Linked DNA regions of Prochlorococcus marinus str. AS9601. Each later gene encodes a partner of the first gene's protein in a complex. Links are inferred from orthologs where the notes say so. Each region holds a gene or a part of one and is shown on either strand. Other genes may lie near its edges.

Region 1 (12,466 bases):
GTTTATAAAGGTGCTGATCATCCGCATGCTGCTCAGAATCCTGTATTATTAAATAGTTAATTTATCAAAATGAATAGTCAAATAAAAAACAAAGCTGTGTATTGGGGAACTGGAAGAAGAAAAACTTCAGTAGCTAGAGTGCGCTTGATTCCAGGCAATGGACTAATAAAAATTAATGGTCGTTCTGGAGATGATTACTTAAACTTTAATCCTCTACATTTAAATTCAATAAAAGCACCTTTGCAAACATTAGGTCTTGAAAATTCTTATGATATTCTGGTAAATGTTTTCGGTGGTGGATTGACTGGTCAAGCAGACGCTATCAAGCAAGGAGCAGCAAGAGCACTTTGTGAATTATCTCCAGACAATAGGAAGCCGCTTAAAACTGAAGGTCATCTCAGTAGAGATCCTAGAGCTAAAGAAAGAAGAAAATATGGTCTTAAAAAAGCAAGAAAAGCCCCTCAATTCTCTAAACGTTAAAGGAAATCTAAATTATGCCAAAATCAGAAATACACCCAAAATGGTATCCAGATGCAAAAGTTATTTGTAATGGAGAAGTTGTAATGACTACTGGCTCAACTCAGCCTGAATTACATGTTGACGTATGGAGTGGTAATCATCCCTTCTTCACTGGAACCCAGAAAATTCTTGATACAGAAGGAAGGGTTGACAGGTTTATGAAAAAATATGGAATGGGTTCAGCTAATTCAGCCACATCAAAAGAGCAAAAAGAAGAAAAAGATTCTAAAAAATAGATTTTCCAAAAATTAAGCAAAATTTCAATTGGAATACTCAACATTAATTGCAAGGTTGAAAACTGCTTCAGAAAGTTTTGAAAATTTGGAGGTTCAGCTTGCAGATCCTGATATAGCTAATGATCCCAAAAAATTAGAATCAATAGCAAGAGAAAGGTCAAAATTGGAACCATTGGTTATTGATTTTAATAAGTTGCTTGATACTGATAAAGAAATCGAAGATTCAAAAAATCTACTAAAAGAGAATAGAAATGATAAAGAAATGGAATCTTTGATAAACGAGGAGTTAATAAATCTAGAGGAAATTAAGAATGAACTGATTCAAAAAACCACTATCGCCTTATTACCAAAAGATCCTAGAGATGAAAGAAGTGTAATGTTAGAAATCAGAGCTGGTGCTGGAGGTAATGAGGCTTGTATTTGGGCTGGTGATTTAGCAAGAATGTATGAGAGATATGGACAAAAAATTGGATGGTCTGTAAAACCTGTTAGTGCTTCCGAGTCCGATATGGGTGGATTTAAGGAGTTAGTTATATCCGTTAAGGGTGATTCTGTATACAGTCAGCTTAAATTTGAGGCTGGTGTACATAGAGTCCAAAGAGTTCCAGCTACTGAATCCCAAGGTAGAGTTCACACCTCTACAGCTACAGTGGCAGTTATGCCTGAGGCTGATCCTGTTGAGGTTAAGATTGATCCGATTGATCTAGAGGTTGGTACCGCGAGATCAGGAGGAGCAGGGGGACAAAATGTTAATAAGGTAGAGACGGCTATTGATCTTCTCCACAAGCCTACAGGAATAAGAGTTTTTTGTACTCAGGAGAGATCACAATTGCAAAATCGTGAACGAGCGATGGAAATTTTAAGAGCTAAATTATATGAAATTCAATTAAAAGAAGCTAATGCAAAAGAGAGATCACAAAGGCTTTCTCAGGTTGGGACAGGCGATAGGAGTGAAAAAATTAGAACTTATAATTTTAAAGATAATAGGACAACTGATCATAGATTAGGTTCCAATTTTTCACTTGAGCCAATTCTTGCTGGTCAATTAGATGAAGTAATTGATGCATGCATAGCGCAAGAACAAAAAAGAATGATGGAAGATTTTAATAACGAAGTGAATTAAGTTTTTATTTTTATTAGATTGCAACCCCTATTACGTATTTACTCCATTCTTTATGTCTGCCAGAGTCAATTTGTCTTGTAGCCTCAAAATTGAGATTACTTAGTGGACGATAAGGCTTCCGTTTTAAAGGCATATTTGCTTCTTCAGGGGTTCGATTACCTTTTGCTACATTGCATCTAAGACATGCTGTAGTGACATTTTCCCAGATATCAGTTCCACCTCTGCTTCTAGGTAAAACATGATCTATTGATAAATCGCTTCCCCTGTAGTTACAGTATTGGCAACAATTATTATCTCTTAGAAGAATATTTTTTCTCGTTAGAGATACTTCCCTAAATGGAATCTTCACATAATAACGAAGTCTTATAACTGTTGGTAATTTTCTGCCGCAATGTATTAAAAAAGAGTTATCCTCCTCTAAGCTTTCTGCTTTACCCTTGATCATTAAAATAACAGCCCTTCTCCAAGAAGTAATGTTTAAAGGTTCATAAGAAGCATTTAAAACTAGAGTCTGGCTCATGCCAAAATACAATTTACATGTCATGCTAACTGTATATTTCAATAAGCGCATTTAATTATGCAGAGTTAATGCAAATTCGGCAAACAAATCATGAATTTAATTTTGGAAGTTATCCAACATTTGGACATAATATTGATCCAAAACAAAGAGCTTGGATTGAAGTAAGAGGTAAAGCACTAGAGACAAATGTCAGGAATTTAAGATCTAAATTAAGTAAAAATTGTCAATTTATGGCAGTGGTTAAAGCTGATGGTTATGGACATGATGCCAAAGTAGTTTCTGAATATGCTATTAGGGGTGGAGCTTCTCAATTAGGCGTTGCCACTCTAAAAGAAGGGGTTAAGCTTCGTTCTTTTGGAGTAAAAAAACCAATTCTTATTCTCGGAAATCTATATACAAAAAGGGATTTAATAATATCTTTTAAAAATGATCTGATGCCAACTATTAGTAGTATAAGAGAGTGTTTGATTTGCAATAATATCGGGAAGCAATTTGGGTTAAAATTTTCTTTACATCTTAAGGTTGATACTGGAATGTCAAGATTAGGATTTGAATATAGTAGATTTATTCAGAACTTTGAGAAAATAAAATCTTTTGAGAATATTTTAATTGAAGGAATATATAGTCATTTATCTTCCGCAGATGAAGATAACGCATTAGATCCTAAAAGTATTACACAACTACAAAGACTGAAGTTCAATGAATTATTAAAGCAAATTAATCTTGATAGAAATAATGAAATTAAGATTCATTTGGCTAATTCAGCGGCAATGCTTCTTAACAAAGACTTTCATTTTAATATGGTACGTGTGGGGCTCTCTATGTATGGATATAGTCCCCTAACAAAAATTGATAAAAACTTATCGCTTGAACCAGCTTTATTTTTGAAAGTTAAAGTAGCTTTTATTAGGACTATTGAACCTGGTGTAAATGTAAGTTATGGAGGAAAATTTGTAAGTTGCAGAAAAACTAAATTAGCTGTCTTAAGTATTGGTTATGCAGATGGAGTTCCGAGAAATCTTTCAGGCAAGATAAAAGTTATTTACAAAAATAAACTTTACCCCCAAGTTGGATCTATAACAATGGATCAAATGATGGTGGACATAACAGGTTCAAATGAAATTAAAGTTGGTAGTACTATGATTTTACTAGGATCTGATGGAGACAAAACTATTACTCCTATTGATTGGGCAAAAGAATCCGATACTATTCCATGGGAAATTCTTTGTTCTTTCAAAAATAGATTGCCAAGAGTTCAAGTTGATTAGACATTTCGATTAAATAAATAATTTTGAATGTTTGCAGAAAAATTGATAATCTATAAGAACTGGAGAGGTGGCTGAGTGGTTGAAAGCGGCTCCCTGCTAAGGAGTTACAGGAGGTAACTTTTGTCGAGGGTTCGAATCCCTCCCTCTCCGTAATTATTTGGTTCGTGGAAGTTTATAAGAGTTCCCTGAGGTTTCAGATCTACTGATATGACTACATATACCAGCATATAAGGTGCTTATAGGTTTGCACAAGTTCAATATTAAGTCCACAAACTGGTGGGTAAATTGTTGGGTAAAACGAATATCTGGAGTAAAAATGGTGGGTAGAGATAACGTAGTCAGAGAAAACGTTCTAAGCGATTATGGTGGGTAAAATATATTATTAAATTGATAAAAAAATTTTTTACAGGATGGATGTTATAGTACCAAAAAAAATAATATAAATAATACGAACTTTTATGTTCAAAAAGATTGAAATTTGGATACTTTATTTAATTGTTTTTTTAGGCATACCCATAACAATTGGTTTTGGTGTACTTGTCAGGCAAGAATTGATAGGGAGCACCAAATTAGGAAGGGTTTCTAAAACTGCATTATTTCTTGCAGAAATACCTATGAATTTAAAGAAGATATTTTTGAGCAATCAACTACAAGTTGCTGGAGAAAGATTTCCACTATTAGATAACTTTAATGGTACGCCTAATTCTAGTGAATCTTATCTTTTACTTTCCAGGTATGACCGAGATTTAAAAGAGGGAATTGTTGAACTTGTAGATTTAATGAACTTTAAAGTGTTACATACCTGGAATCCAGATATTAATAAATTTAACGACTCCGTAAAGCAGAGTGGTGAGTTCAAATATTTAAATAGGGATGGAAATAATTCAAGATTTTTACTTCGTCATCCTCTTCTTCTTAAAGATGGTGGTTTGGTTTTTCAAGATTCAAGTCCTTTAATGAAAATAGATGAATGTTCTAATTTGATTTTTCAAAATACTCAGGATAGATTTCATCATTCAATTGAAACAGATATTGATGGCAATATTTGGGTCCCCTCATATATGTATCCCCAAACTCTTCCTGTTGAAAAAGTAGGTAGAGATATTGTTGAGGAGAATGGATATATTGACGATGGAATTGTGAAATTATCTCCTAATGGAGAAGTTTTATTTGAAAAATCTGTATCACAAATATTTATAGATAATAATCTAGAATCTCTTTTATTCTCTTCAGGAGATTATAGGTTTGTGAAAGATCCAATTCATCTTAACGATATACAACCGGTTGACTTTGATGGAGAGTATTGGAAGAAGGGAGACGTATTTTTATCTATAAACTCTCAATCAATGCTTATTTTATATAGACCGTTAACTAATCAAATTATTTGGCATGGTAAAGGACCTTTTTCTCGAGTACATGATGTAGATATATTAGATGATTACAGAATATCTGCTTTTCATAATAACTACAAATTCTTTGTAAACACTAATGTGGTAGACGGTAACAATGAGGTAATTATTTACGACTTTAATACTAATAAATATTCAACTTATCTCGAAGAAAGTTTAGTTGAAAATGATGTCAGAACAAAGACTAACGGAAGAAGTCAGATTTTACCGAACGGTGATTTATTTATTGAAGAAACAGATTTTGGAAGAACACTATACTTTGATTCAGATGGTTCACTTAGGTGGACGCACGTAAATCGTGCAGATAATGGAAATGTTTATGGTATTGGTTGGTCCAGAATTCTTTATACCCCAGAAAGTATTAAAATTGTGAAAAATTTCTTAGAAGCAAGAGGTAAATGCAATGATTAATGCAGTAATATACATCTCTCTGTCTATTAACTTTTCTCAATATTTTTCTTATATAGGTCCTGGAATGGGCGGTGGAGTTATTGCTGCTATTTTTGGAATTATTGCGGCATTTTTTTTAGGATTATGGGGGATTTTATATTACCCAATCAAACGTGCCTTCAAGAATAAGAAAACGAAGCAGATGTTATCTAAAAATGATAAGCAAAAAGGTAAGTGAATCATATCATTCTTCTTCTTCTTTGTTTATTATCGGTTGAGATATTTATTATTTTCAATTACATTCATTTAATTAAATTAACAGTTAATGTAAGCAAGAAAGCAGTACTTATTATATTGAATAAAAATATTAGCGATCACTGGAAAGAAAATATTATCCCCAAATATTCATTGCAGATGACGAAGTATTCACTGCAAATGTTATTGATTTTATTTTTGATTATTTTTATTTTTCTTATTGCAGATAACTTGTTTAGCGGCTTTATTGCTTTTATATTGTCTTGGAAAGGAATTATTGAATCTATATTAATTACATTTTCTTATGCCTACATTAGAAAACTAATTTTTTAAATGAATAATTACTCTTGGTTAGAACAAAAGTTGCATAAATTTGCTCTTTCATCACAATTTATGCGTGAAGTAACTTTTGATGTCGAAAGTACAAATATTTCCTCTGCAAGTAAAACTGGAAATCATATTTTTATTACAGGACTTGCACGAGCAGGTACAACAATCTTACTGAATGCAATTTATAAATCTAATTTATTTGCCTCCTTAACGTATTCTGATATGCCATTCGTCCTCGCACCAAATTTGTGGTCTAAAATATCTTTCAATAAAAGACATTCAGAATTTAAGGAAAGAGCACATGGAGACGGAATTAAAGTCTCCACAGAATCACCAGAGGCGTTTGAGGAGGTATTTTGGAAAACTTTTGCAAAAGAAGAGTATGAAGAATTAGAAGATAAGTTTAGAGTTTGTGTAGGAAATATTGTTCATAAGTATAAAAAAAAAAGATACCTTAGTAAGAATAATCAAAACATAAAAAGAGTTAAATTGATTAATTCTATTTTCAGTAAATCAAAAATACTTATTCCTTTTAGAGATCCAATACAGCATGGATATTCCTTGCTGACACAGCATAAAAGATTTATTGAGGAATCTAAAAAAGATAAGTTTATATCAAAATATATGAAATGGATTGGACATACAGAATTTGGTCCAAATTATGCTCCCATTTATAATGAGAACATAAATTTTGATATTGATTTAGATATTAATCATTGGATAGAACAGTGGTATCTTACATATCATAACGCTTATAAATTCTTAAAGAATAACCAGAACGTACATTTCATTTCTTATGAAAAACTTTGTTTAAATAAAGAATATTGGTTTCAAATCCAAAAATTACTGAACATAAATAAACCTTATGATTTTGAATTTAAAGAATCAAAACAAAATATTTCATTAAAAATTGATAAAGAGTTGAGAGAAAAAGCATTGTCCTTATATCTTGATTTAAATTGTTTAACTCTTATGAAAAAAGAAGATTAAAAATATATGTCGAGAAAGTTCTAATTATTTAATTATTAATTAGTAATTTCAATAATAAGGCCAGTTAATTTCATTTAAGCAAATGGTGGGTAATTTGAATTTGGTGGGTAAATTACGTCGATCTTGTCTCATATTAGTTCGTATTAGTTCATTCAGGTTTTCTAGTGTTCTCTTTCTAGTGACTCCCCCTTCGTAATTTTTTCAGAAAATTTTTTAATTAATATTTGGTTTAAAACAATTCAAGATTAATATCTTTTAGTTCATAAATAGAATTTAAAATCAAGTCTGCGCCTGCATTTCTAAGATTTGTTTCGTAAGAATTACGTTCTTTTAATCGAGAATTCAAATGTAAGTGAGGGGGGGCTATTCCGATACTTATGAATTTCTGAGATGGTATTTCCTTTCTAGCGTTAACTACCGTATTTATATCTGCAATAGTATCACCTACATATGCAATTGGAATATTTGATTCCCCAAGTTTATCTCCACTAAGTTTTTTTGATAAGTTAATTAAACCTTGAGGATCTGGCTTGTCAGGGGCATCTCCCATAGATATTAATGGTGGTGATTTTAGTCCAAGTCTTTTTTCTAAAACAAATTTTGCAGAAGCAGACTCTGCACCACTAACAAAACCCCAGATTATTCCATTTCTTTGAATTACATCAAAAAACTTTTTATCAACTAATAACTCCTCATTTGTTATGTATCCAGACCAATATTTACTATCTTTATTTGGATCTCCACCAAAGTAAAACTCTTCAAAACATTTTACTATTGCCTCTCTTGAAGGAATTTTAAGGTTTAAGCTCTCTTTTTTGATACATCTTTTTATAAGCTCTAAACTTAAATCCCAATCATTATTCCAAATCCCTTCATTTTTTGCATTATCAATATCTATATAACTTGGCTCCCATCCCGAAAATTTGTAAACTGTTTTTTTTAATGAAAGTCTGTAACTATTTTCTACGCTGCGGATTACCCCATCTATGTCAAATAAAATTAAACCAATATTTTTCAATTAATTATTTAACTATTATTATAAAAAGATTAGTCTTCTTATAAAAAAAAAGCAAAGAAAAACTTCCTATATTATTAAATTATGGATTATTGAAACTTAATTTTTTAAGTATCCTCTGGGAGTGAGAAATATTTCATCAACTAAGGTTGTTTGAGAATTGCCAATAATAATGATTGATAACATATCAATCTCTTTAAAAGGGATAGTGTTTAAAGTAAAAAATTTTTTGGATTGATTTTCTCTCCCTACTTGTCTAGCTATTAAAACTGGAGTATTCCCAAGCCTAGATTTTAAACATATATCTATTACAATTTTTAGCTGCCAATTTCTTTCAATGGATTGTGGATTAAATAAAGCTATTACAAAGTCACCCATAAGAGCTCCTGCAATTCTTTTTTCTATTAAAGACCATGGAGTTAATTTATCGCTTAAGCTTATTGAACAAAAGTCATTCATTAATGGTGCTCCACTAATCGCAGCAGCCAATTGAACACTACTTATACCTGGATGAACTTCAAAGTAAGGTCTATATTCTATTTTGATTTTTTGAAGTAATTCTAAAAGTAAACCAGCCATGCCATAAAATCCAGATTCACCTGAAGAAATTAAAGCCACTTTTATTCCTTCCTCGGCTAGTTTAATTGCTTTACTGCATCTATCTTTTTCTTCAGTAAGTTTACTTTCAATTAAAACTTGATCATTCCTTTTTAAGGGCTTAATTAAATCTAAATACATTTTGTATCCGATCCAAACAGTACATCTTGAAAGTGCTTTTTTTGCATTACTAGTTAAAAAGGAGATATCACCAGGCCCACTTCCAATAATATGTATTTCGCCATGGGTTGGATTATATTGATTTTTTGATTCTGCTACAGCAATAGTTACTGCCCCAGATTGATTTTTAAAAATTCTTTTTTCTTTTAATAATTTTGATTCTTCTCCAGCTGCCAGTAAGCAAGAGGCTTCTGCTACGGAAGGTGTGCCAATTTCCTTCTGAACTACGGTTGATGGATTTGGAACAATTATTGTTGAAAGATCTTCTTTACTAAAAAACTTTATAGGCAAGTTTTTTTCTTTGGAAAGTTCTAAAATTCCTTTCTCATCTTTTTTAATATCAATAGTTGCAAATCCCGCAATTGATTGCTGAGAGAAATTTCCTGACTCCAAAAAATTATTAAAAGAATTTGCTATTAATTCTTTGCTTGTATTTCTTTCACATCCAATGCCAACCCATAATACGGGAGGATGCCAAGTAGTTAAATGCTTTTTGAATATACTTACATGAAATGTTGAATCTGGTTTTTCAGTTTCTTTTTCATTAATTTGATTAATAATCTCAGCTGATTCTGAAGTTTTCCATAAGCTATTACCAGATAATTGTTTGCAAAAAATTTCTTCGTTCTTAGCTTGTTTAATTACTAGTTTTGACCAATCCTTTATTTTGCCAGATCTTTTCCAACCCCATTGATACCCAAATGCATCAAGATTTAAAAAGCTTTGATCATTGGAATTATTAGTTTCTATTATTTCGCCACCAAATAAATTAGCAATTTGAAACGCAATATTTTGCGTATTTGAATGATGTAAGCCAATTAAAGGAACTATCTTGGAGCATTTTTTATCTATAACGATTACACTTGGATCTTGATCTTTAGAGGTTAAAAAAGAATTTATAATGCGTATTGATGCAGCAATTGAGCCTATAAAAATTATTAAATCTATCTCCGACCATTTTTTAAGTAAAATTTTTTTTGGTTTTTGTACTTGAATAAGTTCATTTACTTTTCCTGCATCTTTAGAAGAACCTGCAATATAGATGTCTTTGACAAATTCAGTTTTTTTAAGTCTTTTTAAAATTTCTTTTGAATTATTAGATAGACCTATCGCAATGCCTTTCAAATTAGAAACTATTGGTAGTAACTTTGAAATTATATCCTGTCGCTGGATTTAAAAAATTTTCTTTGAAATATAAAAAAAAATTTAAGAAATTTATATAAAATTTGAGTAAAAATACTCATAATTTAGTCATAGACTAGAATTTAACAAAATTTTCATATAGTAACAATCATTAGAACATTTGTTACGTTAATGCATAACGAAAGAATCTTTGCCTTATTATTTTTGAAACGAATATCTAAAGTTCCGAAGGTATCGTTTTCTTGAACATTATCATTAAAAATAGGTTCAAGATCCGATCTATCGGCTTTAATGTCAATTATTTTCGAGGTGCTAGATGACCATCAGCCCACCAGAAAGTGGAGAAAAAAACAAAAAAGTTTTGGAAGATCCTGTAAAGGCCGATCCAAGACCTATTGATTTTGCCAAATTAGATAAGCCAGGTTTCTGGTCAAGTAAATTATCTAAAGGTCCAAAAACTACAACTTGGATCTGGAATTTGCATGCTGATGCACATGATTTCGATGTGCATACAGGCGATGCTGAAGAAGCAACAAGAAAAATCTTTTCAGCTCACTTTGGACATCTTGCAGTCATTTTTATATGGATGAGTGCTGCATTTTTCCATGGAGCAAGATTTTCTAATTACTCAGGTTGGTTAGCTGATCCAACTCATGTCAAACCAGGAGCTCAGCAAGTATGGGCAATCGTTGGTCAAGAAATGCTTAATGCTGATCTTGGTGCTAATTACAACGGTATTCAAATTAGTTCAGGAATATTCCACATGTGGCGAGCATGGGGAATCACTAATGAGAGTGAACTCATGGCTTTGGCAATAGGTGCTGTTGTAATGGCTGCACTTATGCTTCATGCTGGAATTTTTCATTATCACAAAGCGGCTCCAAAAATGGAGTGGTTTCAAGATATAGAGTCTATGCTTAACCACCACATAGCTGGTTTAGTAGGATTAGGATCTTTAGCATGGGCTGGCCATTGTATTCATATCGGAGCTCCTACTGCGGCTCTCTTAGATGCAATTGATGCAGGTTCTCCTTTAGTTATTAATGGGAAAGAAATAGCAACAATTGCAGATATGCCTATGCCGCATCAACTCTGCGATCCACAAATTATCGGTCAGATATTCCCTGGATTAGCAAGTGGTACAGGCAATTTCTTCAGTTTAAATTGGTTAGCTTTCTCAGACTTCCTTACTTTCAAAGGTGGACTTAACCCTGTGACAGGTAGCTTGTGGATGACTGATGTTTCACATCATCATTTAGCTTTTGGTGTAATAGCAATAATCGGTGGTCATATGTATAGAACCAATTATGGAATTGGTCATAGTATGAAAGAAATATTAGATTCACAACAAGGCGACCCAATATTATTCCCTGCGCCTAAAGGTCATCAAGGACTTTTTGAGTTCATGGCAGAAAGTAGACATGCACAGCTATCGGTAAATCTAGCGATGCTTGGATCAATAAGCATTCTTGTATCTCACCACATGTATGCGATGCCTCCGTATCCTTATATAGCTACTGACTACATGACAGTTCTTGGATTATTTACCCATCACATGTGGATAGGTGGATTATTCATAGTTGGAGCAGGTGCGCATGCTGGAATTGCAATGGTTAGAGATTATGATCCAGCAAAACATATTGATAATGTCTTAGACAGAATTCTTAAGGCAAGAGATGCTTTAATCAGTCACTTGAACTGGGTATGTATGTGGTTAGGATTCCATAGTTTTGGACTCTATATTCATAACGATACTATGAGAGCTTTGGGTAGACCTCAAGATATGTTTAGTGATTCAGCAATCCAACTTCAGCCAATCTTTGCTCAATGGGTACAGAGTATTCAAGCATCTGCTGTTGGAACTTTTCTTTTAGCAGGTACTTCAGAAGCTTTACCTCACAAAGCTTTAAGTGAAGTTTTTAATGGAAGTTTAGTAGAAGTTGGCGGAAAGGTAGCTATAGCGCCAATTCCATTAGGTACAGCTGATTTAATGATTCATCATATTCATGCTTTCCAAATACATGTAACTGTCTTGATACTTCTCAAAGGAGTACTTTATGCAAGAAGTTCAAGGTTGATCCCTGATAAAGCTTCTTTAGGATTTAGATTTCCTTGTGATGGACCTGGAAGAGGTGGTACATGTCAAGTTTCTTCATGGGATCACGTTTTCTTAGCTCTCTTCTGGATGTATAACTGTTTATCAATAGTTATTTTCCACTTCTCTTGGAAAATGCAGAGTGATGTTTGGGGACTTACTGGTGGTAATTTCGCACAAAGTTCAATTACTATCAATGGTTGGTTAAGAGATTTCCTCTGGGCTCAAGCTTCTCAAGTATTAACAAGCTATGGTCAATCAATAAGCATGTACGGTTTGATGTTCTTAGGTGCTCATTTTATATGGGCGTTCAGTTTAATGTTCCTCTTCAGCGGTAGAGGATATTGGCAAGAATTGTTCGAATCAATTGTTTGGGCACACAATAAACTAAAGGTT
Region 2 (12,499 bases), 1.2 Mb from region 1 along the record:
TTCAGAAGTTAATGAATCAAGAAGGACCTTATGTTCATTACATGCTTGGTCATAAGATATTGCTTCTCCTATTGGCTCTCCTCGTAAATTTGATGCTGTTAAAGTTCCTGATGTGCCAGATATAGCCAATTTTTGAAGGTTACTTTTTAACTCAATAGGTAAACACCCTAAGAGTTTTTCACAAGACTTGATCCAAGAATTTGGACTTTTAAAGCTGCATGAATAAGGGACTGAATTGGAATATATTAATTTTTTATGAAGATTAATTATTGATATTCTTGCACCACTGGTTCCAAAATCTAACCCTCCATAAAAATTATCAGGCATAGAATAAATATTTTTATAAAAATACTTTGGAAGCCTCTGCTAATTGGGCTGCTTTTTCTTCTACCTTTTCCCAAGGAAGATCTAAATCTCTTCTGCCAAAATGTCCATAGGATGCAGTCTTTCTGAAAAATGTACCACCCATTTTTTGGGGTAGATTTCTTAGATCAAATTCTTTTATAATTGCTGCTGGTCTTAAATCAAAGTACTTATTAATGAGCTCAGTCAAATTAGCTTGTGAAATAACGCCAGTATCAAAAGTTTCAACAAGAATGGAAATCGGTTTTGCAACTCCAATTGCATAACTTAATTGTACTTCTGCCTTTTTTGCTAATTTTGCCTTAACTATACTTTTTGCTACGTAACGTGCTGCATAAGCAGCTGATCTATCCACTTTTGTGGGATCTTTACCCGAAAATGCCCCTCCTCCGTGTCTTGCGTAACCCCCATAAGTATCTACTATAATTTTTCTTCCAGTAAGTCCCGCATCACCTTGAGGCCCCCCTACGACAAATTTGCCCGTGGGATTGACTAGAAATCTTGTTGTCTGAATGTTTGGTTTGATTTCTAAATCCTCAGTAGCAGGGAGTACAACATTCTTCCATAAATCTTCTTTTATTCTTTGACGAATTTCTTCTTCATTTGTAATACCATCTATCTCAGGATTATGTTGAGTTGAAATTAAAATGGTATTAATCGATAGTGGCACTCCATTTTTATAATCAATACTTACTTGAGTTTTACCATCAGGGAGTAGATAATTAAGCATGTTTTCGTGCCTTACCTTAGAAAGTTGAATGGCTAATCTATGAGCCAAGCTAATTGGTAAGGGCATTAATTCAGGCGTCTCATCGCATGCATAGCCGAACATTATGCCTTGGTCGCCAGCACCGGTATTATCTTCCAAATCATCGTTAACATCATCTGCTTCGTTTACTCCTTGAGAAATATCTGGTGATTGCTCGTCAAGTGCTACTAAAACTGCACAACTATTTGCGTCAAAACCACCTGCTCTATAGCCCTCATATCCAATTTCTTTAATTACATTTCTAACAAGTTTGATATAATCGACTTTTGCTTTTGAAGTTATTTCTCCAGTAAGTAAACAAAGACCCGTATTTACAACAGTTTCGCATGCAACTCTGCTTTCTGGATCTTCTGTCAATAAAGCGTCTAAAACAGCGTCACTAATTTGATCACATATTTTGTCAGGATGACCTTCAGTTACTGATTCTGAAGTGAAAATGAAATCACTCATTTACAAATAATTTTGGAATTATGAAATATCCTAAATTAGATTATCGTTACAAATCAATTATTGTTAATTAAAAATAATTGTATAAGAATTAATGAGGCTTAAGTTCTGATATTCGTGCACAAAATATATAAGTGAAGTTATAGTGTTTCAGCTGAAGCTGTGGCGATCTCTTCGTTCTCGTCAGTCTGTTCGAATAACATTTGTTTATATTTAGCAGCCATTTCTTCAGCTTTACTAAAAACTTTTTGAGGGTCAGTTAGCATATCTCCTGGTTCAGGTTCAAGTGCTTTAGTAGATAATGAAATTCGTCCTCTTTCTGAATCAAGGTCAATTATCATCACTTTCATTTGGTCACTCACATTTAAAACATTATGCGGAGTTTCAATATGTTCATGACTAATCTCAGAAATATGCAATAGACCACTAACTCCACCAATATCAATAAAGGCCCCATAAGGTTTAATACCTTTTACAGAACCAACAACAACTTCGCCTACCTCGAGTCGGTTCATTTTTTTCTCAACCAAAGCTCTTCTATGGCTTAGTACTAATCTGTTTCTCTCTTCATCGACTTCAAGAAATTTTAAAGGTAAATATTCACCTTCTAAGTCATCTTTAATTCTTCGTGCACTTATGTGTGAGCCTGGGATAAAGCCTCTCAAGCCCTCCACTCTCACAAGAGCCCCACCTCTGTTTGTTGCAAAAACTTCAGAATATATAGTGGCATCTTCTTTTTGGAGTTGTCTAACCCTTTCCCATGCTCTTTGATATTCAATTCTTCTAATGGAGAGGGCTAACTGGCCATCTTCATTTTCTTCGCTCATTATGAAAAATTCTCTACTTTCTGAAGGTTGTAAAACATCATTAAGTCCTTCAACTCTATTTATTGAAACCTCCTGAACAGGCATAAAAGCAGCTGTTTTTGCCCCTATATCTATCATGGCCCCTTTGGGCTCTAGAGCAAAAACGGTACCTTTAACTAGATCGCCAGGCTTAAAGTTATAGTCATACTTACCCAAAAGTGATGCAAATTCTTCTTGAGTGAATCCTGCGTTGTCAAAATCCGTATTGGTTCTGCTAGAGGAAGAATCTGCTTGAGGTATATCGCTCTTCTCGAATGATAAATCTTCCTCATTTTGAGATGCTGAATTATTATCTAACTCAGACGAATTTTTAATTTCTTGATCCTCAGAAATTTCTTTAATGGTTTGGGAAGAATTTTCGTTCATTTGTTGTATCGCAGACTACCTAAGGTAGTTAGAAAGGAATGCTATTAGCCTGCACACTAAAAGCAAAATATATTTGTGATATGTATTCTACACTTTAAGATGCTGAATTTTATGAAATTGAAGCTAATTGGTTTTTTGAACTTCCTTTTAGAGATTCAAGAGTAGAAATAAAATCTTTTACCCCGTTAAATTTTCTGTAAACTGAGGCGTATCTTATATAGGCGACTTCGTTTTCTTTTCTAAGATTTTTAAGTATTAATTCCCCGATATGTGAAGATTTAATATCTTTATTAGAGTCTTGAACGATTTGTGATTCAATTCCATCTACGAAATTAATAATTTCTTCACTACTGAAGTTAGTCTTTTCGCATGCCCTTGATATGCCAGTAAATAATTTTTGCTTATCAAATAATTCTCTGCCACCGTCTTTCTTTAAAACTGAAACTGGCATTGTTTCCACTCTTTCATAAGTTGTGAATCTAAAGCTGCAATTTAAGCACTCTCTTCTTCTTCGAACACTTTTACCACTATCAGCAGATCTTGATTCCAAAACTCTGCTATCTGTGTTTTGACAGGTTGGACACTGCATGTGGTGAAAAAGTGTACTTTAACTCTAATAGTAGGGTAATTTTCTAATTATGAAAAGTAAAAAACCTCTTGTTAAAGAGGTTTTTACTTAGTTCATTTCCTATCAAATTTAGGCGGATCTCTAAAGGCGACAGCAAAGAACAAGGTTACAACTGCGAGAGTTAGAATAAGAACGTAAGCGAAAGCTTCCATAAGATTAAGTAATAAAGTTTAGTTTAAACCCTTCCAGGGATTCTTCTTGTGGTTTCGTCTCCAAGCTTTTTGAATAAACCAAATTCAACTTGGTCGCCAATTTCAGCATCAATACCAGCAAAGGAATTTCTGTAAAGAGTTCTTGAAGCGTGCCACCAGTGCCCAAACAAGAATAGCAATCCGAAACATAAATGTGCATATGTAAACCATGCTCTTGGAGAACTTCGGAATACACCGTCAGATTTATATGTCTCTCTGTCAAACTTGAATGCTTCTCCAAGTTGAGCCTTTCTTGCTAATCTTTTCACTACTGCAGGATCTGTAAATGTTTGTCCATCTAGGTCTCCTCCATAAATTGTTGCAGTAATACCAGTTTGCTCAAATGAGTACTTTGCTTCAGCTCTTCTAAATGGGATATCTGCCCTTACATTACCTTCTTTATCTTCAAGAATGACAGGGAAGTTTTCAAAGAAGTTAGGAATTCTTCTAACTTCTAATTCGTTACCTTCCTTATCTTGGAAAGCAATGTGACCTTGCCAACCAGTTGGTAAGCCATCACCATTAACAAGAGCTCCAACTCTGAATAGTCCCCCTTTAGCTGGACTATTACCGACATAATCGTAGAAGGCTAATTTTTCTGGTATAGATGCATATGCCTCTGATTTAGTTGCACCATCATCAATAGCAGCTTGCACTCTTCTGTTAATTTCAGTTTTGAAATAGCCTGAATCCCATTGATATCTAGTAGGACCAAAAAGCTCTATTGGGGTGGTTGCTGAACCGTACCACATTGTTCCGGAAACAACGAAAGAAACAAACAATACAGCAGCTAAAGCACTAGCAAGAACTCCTTCGAGACTTCCAAGTTTTAATGCTCTGTAAAGTCTTTCTCCAGGCCTGTTGGTAATGTGAAAAATACCTCCAATAATACCCATAAGTCCAGCTGCAATATGATTAGCCACAATACCTCCTGGATTAAAAGGATTAAATCCTTCAACTCCCCAGGAAGGTGCTACAGGTTCTACATGACCACTTAAACCATATGGATCAGAAACCCAAATCCCAACGTTTGCGCAATGAAAAGCTCCAAAACCAAAACATGTAAGGCCTGCTAAAAGAAGGTGAATTCCAAAAATTCTTGGTAAATCAAGAGCAGGCTCACCAGTTCTTGAATCTTCCCATAAATCTAGGTCCCAATATGTCCAGTGCCAAATAGATGCCAACATCAATAGGCCACTAAATACTATGTGTGCTGCCGCAACCCCTTCGAAACTCCAGAATCCAGGATCAACTCCAGTAGCACCAGTAATATCCCATCCATTCCAACTACTTGTGATACCTAGTCTTGCCATGAAAGGCATAACGTACATCCCCTGTCTCCACATTGGATTGAGAACAGCATCAGAAGGATCAAAAATGGCTAATTCATAAAGAGCCATTGAACCGGCCCAGCCGGCTAATAATGCAGTATGCATAAGATGCACAGCAAGTAGTCGACCTGGGTCATTAATAACTACTGTGTGAACTCGATACCAAGGCAATCCCATCGGTTAATTTCTAGTAACTATGCTGCATAAACAGCTAAACATCACGATAGTAAGGGTTTTTTAGTCTTTGAGGGATTTTTGTAAATAAATTTATTTTCTTGCAAAAATTGGGCAAATCCATTAGCAGAACATAGTTTACAAGAAATTTTTAGCTAAAAACTGTTAATATTTTGGTCACAATTCTCAAAGTAAAACGCCAAAATAAGAAAAATAACTAAAAAAATGGCAACTATCAGATTTATCCGTGAGGACTTAGAGGTTCAATGTAATCCTGGTGAAAATTTAAGAGAACTCGTAATGAAAGAGAATTTGCAGCTTTATGGACTAAAAGGTATTTTGGGAAATTGTGGAGGAGCTGGACAATGCAGTACTTGCTTTATTTCAGTTGAAGGTGGAAACAAAAATTCTTTAAGCCCTCTTACATCAGTTGAAGAAGAAAAACTCAAAAATAGACCAGAAAATTGGCGACTAGCATGCCAAACATTGATAAAGTCATCTGCAGTAATCTTAACAAAACCACAATCCCCTCCCTCAAATTTGGAAGAACTAAAAAAAATAAGTGAAAATAAAAAATTATCACGCTAAATTGTTTAAGACTGTTAATCAGTTTATAAAATTTGTTTATTTTTCCACTTTATTTCTAGTTATATGTCTATAGTCTTAATACCTAATTATAGAACTACCAACTAAATGGAAACAACTAACTTTGGATTCGTAGCTAGTCTTTTATTTGTAGGGGTGCCAACTATATTCCTCATTGGTTTATTTATCTCTACTCAAGATGGAGAAAAGTCAAGCTTCTACTCTGACTCTAGTAAAGGTAGACTTGGACCAAAACGCTGATGCTTTAATAAATGCTTTGCATTTCTGTAAAGGAATTTTTATTGTGGAAAAAAAAGCAACTTTCAAAAGGTGGTGATCAACAATCTTTTGAAGTTTTACTTGATTGTTTAGGCGATATTTCGACTAGAGATCTAAATTTGAAAATTTTAAATCCTAAGGGAAACTTACATTTAAAAAAAAACTTAGAATTTTTGGAGTCTGTTTGGGAAGATCATTTAATAAGATCTTGCCCAATTCAATACCTTTGCGGATTAACTTATTGGAGAGACTTAAAATTAAAAGTTACAAATAAAGTACTTATTCCCAGACCAGAGACAGAGCTCATAGTAGATATTGTCTTCAATATATTTAGAAGGAAGTCAGAGAAATTATTTTTTGCTGAATTAGGGACTGGATCAGGCGCTATAAGTATTGCGTTAGCATTGGCTTATCCATTTAGCAAAGGAGTGGCAACTGATGTAGATCAAGACGCATTAGAAATAGCTACAAAAAATTATATAAATTCTTCCAAACAATCAAATTTGAAATTTTATTGTGGAAATTGGTGGTCACCTCTTGAAAATTTTAAAGGAAAATTAGACCTTGCTATTTCAAACCCGCCATATATTCCTAAAGATACTTATGAAAAATTACCCAAAGAAGTTAAAAATTTCGAACCTAAAGTTGCTTTATTAGGCGGTGAAGATGGTTTAAAACACATTAGGGAAATAATACAAAAAGCACCAATATTTTTAAAAGAGAAGGGCTGGCTAATTTTAGAGAATCATTTTGATCAAGGCGAAAAAGTAAAACAACTTTTTATTAAAAATAAATTTACATCAATAGAAATTGTGAAAGATCTTTCAGGTATTGGTAGGTTTACCATTGGAAGATATAAATAAATTATTTCAAGTTCATAATCTAAATGGATTTAGTAGACTGCAAATCCGCTTTGAAGACTCTTAAAAGTGGTTTACCTATAATCTTCCCAACTGACACATTACCTGCGATTGGATGCTTGCCAAAATTTTCAAATATTATTTACGAGTTTAAAAAAAGGGATAGAGGCAAACCCTTAATTCTTATGGGGTCAGAACACAAACAATTAATTGATTATGTTCACGAATCAGCTAAAGAAGATTACGAAAATATAGCTTCAAAATATTGGCCTGGAGCTCTGACAATGGTTGTTCCTGCGTCAGAGAAGCAGACTACAATCCTTACAAGCAATGATCTTACCCTTGGGTTGAGGATTCCAAATTCATATATGGCTAAATCTCTCATGAGAGAAACAGGACCATTGTTAACTTCAAGTGCAAATATTTCAGGTTTTAAAGGATCTATTACAGTCGAAGGTATTGCTCTAGACTTCCCTTCTGTAAAAATTTTGGGTCCTATCCCATGGGAAAAAAGAAGTGGAAAAGCAAGTACTATAATATTTTGGAAGAAAAGTGGAGATTGGAGACTGATTAGAGAAGGAGAAGTATTAGTAAGGGAATTGCATTAATGTTTTTATTATTATTTTTTGTTTTATTGATTCAATTTTTTACTTATTGGATATTTGAACCCCTTGTATCTTTTTTAGAGTATGTTCTCGAAATAAGATTGATTCCTATTATTGCTCTGATAGGTTTAGTCTTTATATTTTCAGCGAAGAATATTGAACAGAATTAAATAAATCAAAATGCCGGCTAACAGATTTGAACTGATGACCTTCGCTTTACAAAAGCGCTGCTCTACCACTGAGCTAAGCCGGCGATCTTTTCATCTTACAATCAGGAAGGTTCAATTATCAGTATTTTTTAGCTTTTTTTAAATTTATTACTTTTTGATATCTTTATTAGCTTTATCAGCTTTTTTGAATTTTATTTCTCCTGAAATAGTTCTTTTGATTGGTAAATTGGCAACTAATGCAGTCATTCTATCCTCAGTCTCTAAACTTACTGCCACCTCATCAAAATCAATTTCAACATATTTAGCAACAACATCAAGAATCTCTTTCCTCATTTTATCTAAAAGATCAGTTGTCAAAGAACTCATGTCAACTCTGTCATGAGCCAGTACAAGTTGTAATCTTTCTCTTGCTGTATTAGCACTAGACGTTTCTCTGCCTAGTAATTTATTTATAAGATCTCTGAGAGTCATCATTTTAAAAAACCTTTGTTTGCATTAATCTCATGAATTTATCTTTAAGACTTTTGCCTTCTTTTTTGGGATCGATAATTGGTATATCTTTATTTGTAAGTCTTTGAGAAACATTCAAATAACATTTTTTTGCAGGAGATCTACTATCTGAAAGTGTCAGTGGCTCTCCTCTATTTGTACTTATTATTACCTGTTCATCTTCTAAAACAATACCTAATAAAGGCAAAGAAAGGATCCCTTGAACATCTTCGATGGATAACATTTCTTGACTAGCCATCATGTTAGGGCGAACTCTATTGATTACAAGTTGAATAGGCTCAATATCTGAAGTATTAAGAATTCCTATTACTCTATCTGCATCCCTCACTGCGGATAATTCTGGGTTAGTTACAACAATAGCTTCTTTACAGGCTGCAAGAGCATTTTTAAAGCCATCTTCTACACCAGCAGGACAATCTACTAAGACAAAATCAAAGTTCTCACTAAGTAGCTCACTAATTTTTTTCATATCTTCGGGCTTCATCCAATCCAACATCCTTGGATCTCCAGCAGGTAGAAGAGCAAGATTAGGCTCCTTTTTATGTCTAACCAATGCTTGGTCGAGACGACAGTTCTTGTCTAGAACATCTTGAGCTGTATAAATGATGCGATTTTCTAATCCTAGAAGAAGATCTAAATTTCTTAAGCCAAAATCAGCATCTAATACAGCAGTTGTTGCTCCGCTATTAGCAAGTGCTATCCCTAGGTTTGCAGTTAAAGTTGTTTTACCAACCCCTCCCTTACCAGAACAGATTAATATTGTGCGAGTATTCTTCCCCACGATTTTTAACATTTTACAAATAATAAAGCCACATGCAGAAAGTTAAATATTTTAAAGATTAAGTAATTCTTAAATTTATCTAATTTGAATTTATTTATTGCAAATTATTGATTAATTTTTATTTTCGATTATGTGTGGTTTGATAATTATTGTTTGTTGATCTATTACTGCAATTTCTGGATAGCAATTTTTGGGCTTTTCTTTTGGTCCAATTGCTATTAAATCTGCAATTCTTAACTGTAAAGGGTTTAAATAAAGTGATGAAATAGAGGCATTTTTATTTCCACTTTTCCCTGCGAATGCGATCCCTAGTAATTTGCCCCAAACGTAAATATTTTTCTTAGCGGAAACTATTGCCCCTGGATTAACATCTCCTATGATACATAGGTTTCCGTTTGAAGATATTCTTTCTCCCGATCGTACTGTTCCTTTGTGAAGAATATCGTCTTTCTTTTTTGAATTGAATGATAGTAACTTATTTTTAATCTCTTGCTCTTTTATATAAATTGAATCTATTTTTAAGAACTTTCCACTTATTATTGTATCTCTATTATTTGAGTAAATGCATAAGGAACAAATATTAATTTTGTCAAAATGATTTTTTAATTTTAATAATTGATGAGAACTTATTGACTCATTGACTGCGAAAATTTTTGCTTCTAAAGGTTCCTTGATGGATGAAAATCTTTTGAAAGTTTCATGGAGATTATTTAAATCTAACAAAGAAAAAATTTCTAAATATTTACTTTTATTGTTTTTTAGAACTATTTCCATTGAATTAAATCTAGAAATTGTTTTTTATCGATGAAATTTCATTTTTGATTTCATTTTTGATCATATCTGGATAAATAATAAAAGAGCTTTCATCGGATCTCATTAAAGTTTTTATTAATGCGGAACTATTTTCTAATGCGCTTTGATAAGTGCCGTCCCATATTTTTAGAGCATTATTAGATTCAAAACCTTTGAAAGACCTTTCCTTAATCCCACAAAATATTTCTGAATCATAACCATTCTTTTCACATAATTTTGTGGCAAATGCAAGGATTTTTAATCTATTGATCTTACTTAAAAAACTAATGTCTGATGCCTTTAATAAATCCCTGTCAATAAACATTTTGCATAGTGTAGAAAGTGGTTCAAAAGATTCATCTTTCCATCTGATTAAATGATAATAAAAGGTTACATCATCATTTCTTATGAAATCATCAAAATCAACTTTTGATGGTGAAAAAATCCATTTATGTAGAGAATTATCTAACCAAATATTATTTTCATAATTATGTTTTATTGTGTGTAATATTTTCCCCAGAATCCATGTTGATATTTCGTTTATCTTGTGATTGTAGATTGTTCTATACATCAAGTTTCTAAGTACAAGGAAATGCTCAATGGCAATCACTCCTTTTGGTTTGATTCCGATATTTCCATCAGGTAAAAAGGTAAGAGCTGAAATTATTCTTTCTAAATCTACTAAGCCATAATTAGTCCCTGTGTTGTAACTATCGCGTAAAAGATAATCAAGACGATCACAATCTATCTCACTACTTATCAATGTTCTTAAAGGTTTTGAAAATAGTTGTTTTGATTGAAATAATTCACCAATTTTTCTGGGTAATTCGTTGTCATACTTTTTGAGGATTGAAGTTATTGGAGAATAATTTGTCACTAAGTTTTCAGACCATTGTTCGTGATCATGCATGAATATTGTTTCACTGGTATGGCTTAAAGGTCCATGACCTAAATCATGTAGCAGAGCTGCTCCATAAAGAACAAATTTATTTTCACTAAAAGAAGATTTATTTTCAATTAATCTCTTATAAATTTTTCTAGCTATACAAAAAACACCAATTGAGTGAGTAAATCTACTCGATTCTGCACCATGAAAAAGTAATGATGCCGCTCCAAGTTGTTTTATTCTTCTTAGTCTTTGAAAAGCGACTGTATCAATTAATTCCAAAATCATTAATTCTTCTGGCTTTCCTGCATCAAATACTATTTCTTTATGAATTGGGTCATGAAAAATTCTTTTAATACTCATATTTTTAAGATTTTTTATTTTCAATCTTTAGCCATTTAAAGATTTGATTTCTTCATTGTTTAAATCAATTGTTTGAACTGGAACTTCTTCTTTTTCTAGAAGCGACCCTAATAATAATTCCGCATTCCTTACCCATTTATCGTCAGTACTTCCAAAATCACTGGCTTCCGGTAGTTCAAGTAATTTGTCAGGTGTTATACCCTGGCCTTGTATATTATTACCATCTGGTGTTAAGTAACTAGCCACTGTTATAGCAATACCACTATCTTCTCCCAAACTTTTTAGGGATTGAATTAAACCTTTACCATAAGTTTGTTCTCCCATAAGAATTGACCTCTCATTATCTTTTAAAGAACCAGCAAGTATTTCACTGGCACTTGCAGTGCCTTTATTTACTAAAGTCACCATTGGTCCATCAAAAGATGTCTCTTTTTGAGAAATAATTGCATCTTTGATTCCATTTCTATCTTTTGTCTCGACTACGGGTTTCTCACTCAATAATGTGTCTGCAACTGCAATACCTGAGCTTACTAGTCCCCCTGAATTATTTCTAAGATCCAAGATTAAGCCCTCAACCTCTTTCTCTTTTAACTCTTGAAGAGCCTCTTCAACTTTTTTGGGTACGCTTTCGCTAAATTGAGTTATTCTTAAATATCCTATTGTGTGAGAATCGTCTCTTAATCTTTTTGTTCTAACTGGTCTGAGATCTACTGATCTCCTCTCTAAATCGACTTCCCTAATTTCTCCTGATTCCGTAGATAATTCAACTAAAACTTTTGTCCCTGACTCACCTCTTAACTTAGAGGCAGTACTTGCAAGCCCTAATTTTTCTGATGAGATTCCATCAACTGTCTCGATAATGTCCCCGCTTACTATTCCAGCTTCTTCAGCTGGCGACCCCCCAAGAGTAGAAATAACTTTAACTTTATTGTTGTCATCTTCACCTAATTGAAGCCCAACACCATTAATTTCACTCCCAAAATTACTTGATTTCAGTAGCTCATAATCTTTGGGGCGTAAAACTCTCGTGTAGGGATCGTCTAGAGGTCTTAACATGTCTTCAATTGCGGAATAAGCCTCTTCACTTGTTTCAATTTGTTTCTGTAATGTTTTTTGTCTAATTCTTTTCCATTGGATTTCATCAAACTTTTCTGGATCATAAAAACCTTCGTTTACCAAGGTCCAAGCATCAAGTACTAATTGCCTGCTATCACTGAGAGCATCCACTCTTTCCATCAACAAAAGATTGATAGAAAAAACGATGATCATTGATGCAGTGATCAAATTTTTGAATGTTAAAAGTTTGTTAAAAGATGAATTCATTGGGTTAAGTCTTAACACCAAGTATAAGAATTTTAAGTAAGCTCTTTATATCAAAGCTAATTTTTTTTTGGATGGCGAATTCTTCATCTGTTTATGACTGGTTTCAAGAAAGACTTGAAATCCAAGACATAACTGACGACGTAACTTCCAAGTACGTACCCCCTCACGTAAATATTTTTTATTGTTTAGGAGGCATAACTTTAGTATGCT

Evidence for each region.
Region 2: the proteins of prfA (region 1) and prmC are in contact, whole or in part, in a crystal structure (PDB 2B3T), measured with the Escherichia coli proteins. The link is inferred for Prochlorococcus marinus str. AS9601 from one-to-one orthologs.

What each region holds. Positions count from the first base shown.
Region 1 is NC_008816.1:1,471,801-1,484,266, reverse strand. The notes cover bases 20-2,830. They hold prfA (peptide chain release factor 1), read left to right. Parts: upstream 20-783; coding sequence 784-1,878; downstream 1,879-2,830. Other genes in these bases: alr (alanine racemase), read left to right, coding at 2,467-2,830; A9601_RS17250 (HNH endonuclease), read right to left, coding at 1,892-2,449; rpmE (50S ribosomal protein L31), read left to right, coding at 495-755; rpsI (30S ribosomal protein S9), read left to right, coding at 70-480; rplM (50S ribosomal protein L13), read left to right, coding at 20-60. Also shown: more of rplM, read left to right, coding at 1-19; more of alr, read left to right, coding at 2,831-3,666; A9601_RS18975 (hypothetical protein), read left to right, coding at 3,911-4,039; A9601_RS17235 (arylsulfotransferase family protein), read left to right, coding at 4,125-5,486; A9601_RS17230 (hypothetical protein), read left to right, coding at 5,479-5,703; A9601_RS17220 (sulfotransferase), read left to right, coding at 6,054-7,040; A9601_RS17215 (TIGR01548 family HAD-type hydrolase), read right to left, coding at 7,270-8,058; cobJ (precorrin-3B C(17)-methyltransferase), read right to left, coding at 8,155-9,957; photosystem I core protein PsaA, read left to right, coding at 10,292-12,466. UniProt on the Escherichia coli protein: Peptide chain release factor 1 directs the termination of translation in response to the peptide chain termination codons UAG and UAA.
Region 2 is NC_008816.1:307,421-319,919, forward strand. What follows is about bases 5,084-7,927. They hold prmC (peptide chain release factor N(5)-glutamine methyltransferase), read left to right. Parts: upstream 5,084-5,992; coding sequence 5,993-6,862; downstream 6,863-7,927. Other genes in these bases: psbB (photosystem II chlorophyll-binding protein CP47), read right to left, coding at 5,084-5,138; A9601_RS10785 (2Fe-2S iron-sulfur cluster-binding protein), read left to right, coding at 5,361-5,723; psbM (photosystem II reaction center protein PsbM), read left to right, coding at 5,829-5,981; A9601_RS10800 (L-threonylcarbamoyladenylate synthase), read left to right, coding at 6,886-7,467; minE (cell division topological specificity factor MinE), read right to left, coding at 7,782-7,927. In the rest of the region: A9601_RS10760 (FGGY-family carbohydrate kinase), read right to left, coding at 1-327; metK (methionine adenosyltransferase), read right to left, coding at 341-1,582; A9601_RS10770 (30S ribosomal protein S1), read right to left, coding at 1,720-2,811; transcriptional regulator NrdR, read right to left, coding at 2,921-3,400; A9601_RS18275 (photosystem II reaction center protein T), read right to left, coding at 3,493-3,591; more of psbB, read right to left, coding at 3,615-5,083; more of minE, read right to left, coding at 7,928-8,108; septum site-determining protein MinD, read right to left, coding at 8,110-8,925; A9601_RS10820 (septum site-determining protein MinC), read right to left, coding at 9,037-9,699; A9601_RS10825 (HD domain-containing protein), read right to left, coding at 9,710-10,966; carboxyl-terminal processing protease CtpZ, read right to left, coding at 10,994-12,289; petB (cytochrome b6), read left to right, coding at 12,361-12,499. UniProt on the Escherichia coli protein: Methylates the class 1 translation termination release factors RF1/PrfA and RF2/PrfB on the glutamine residue of the universally conserved GGQ motif, i.e. on 'Gln-235' in RF1 and on 'Gln-252' in RF2.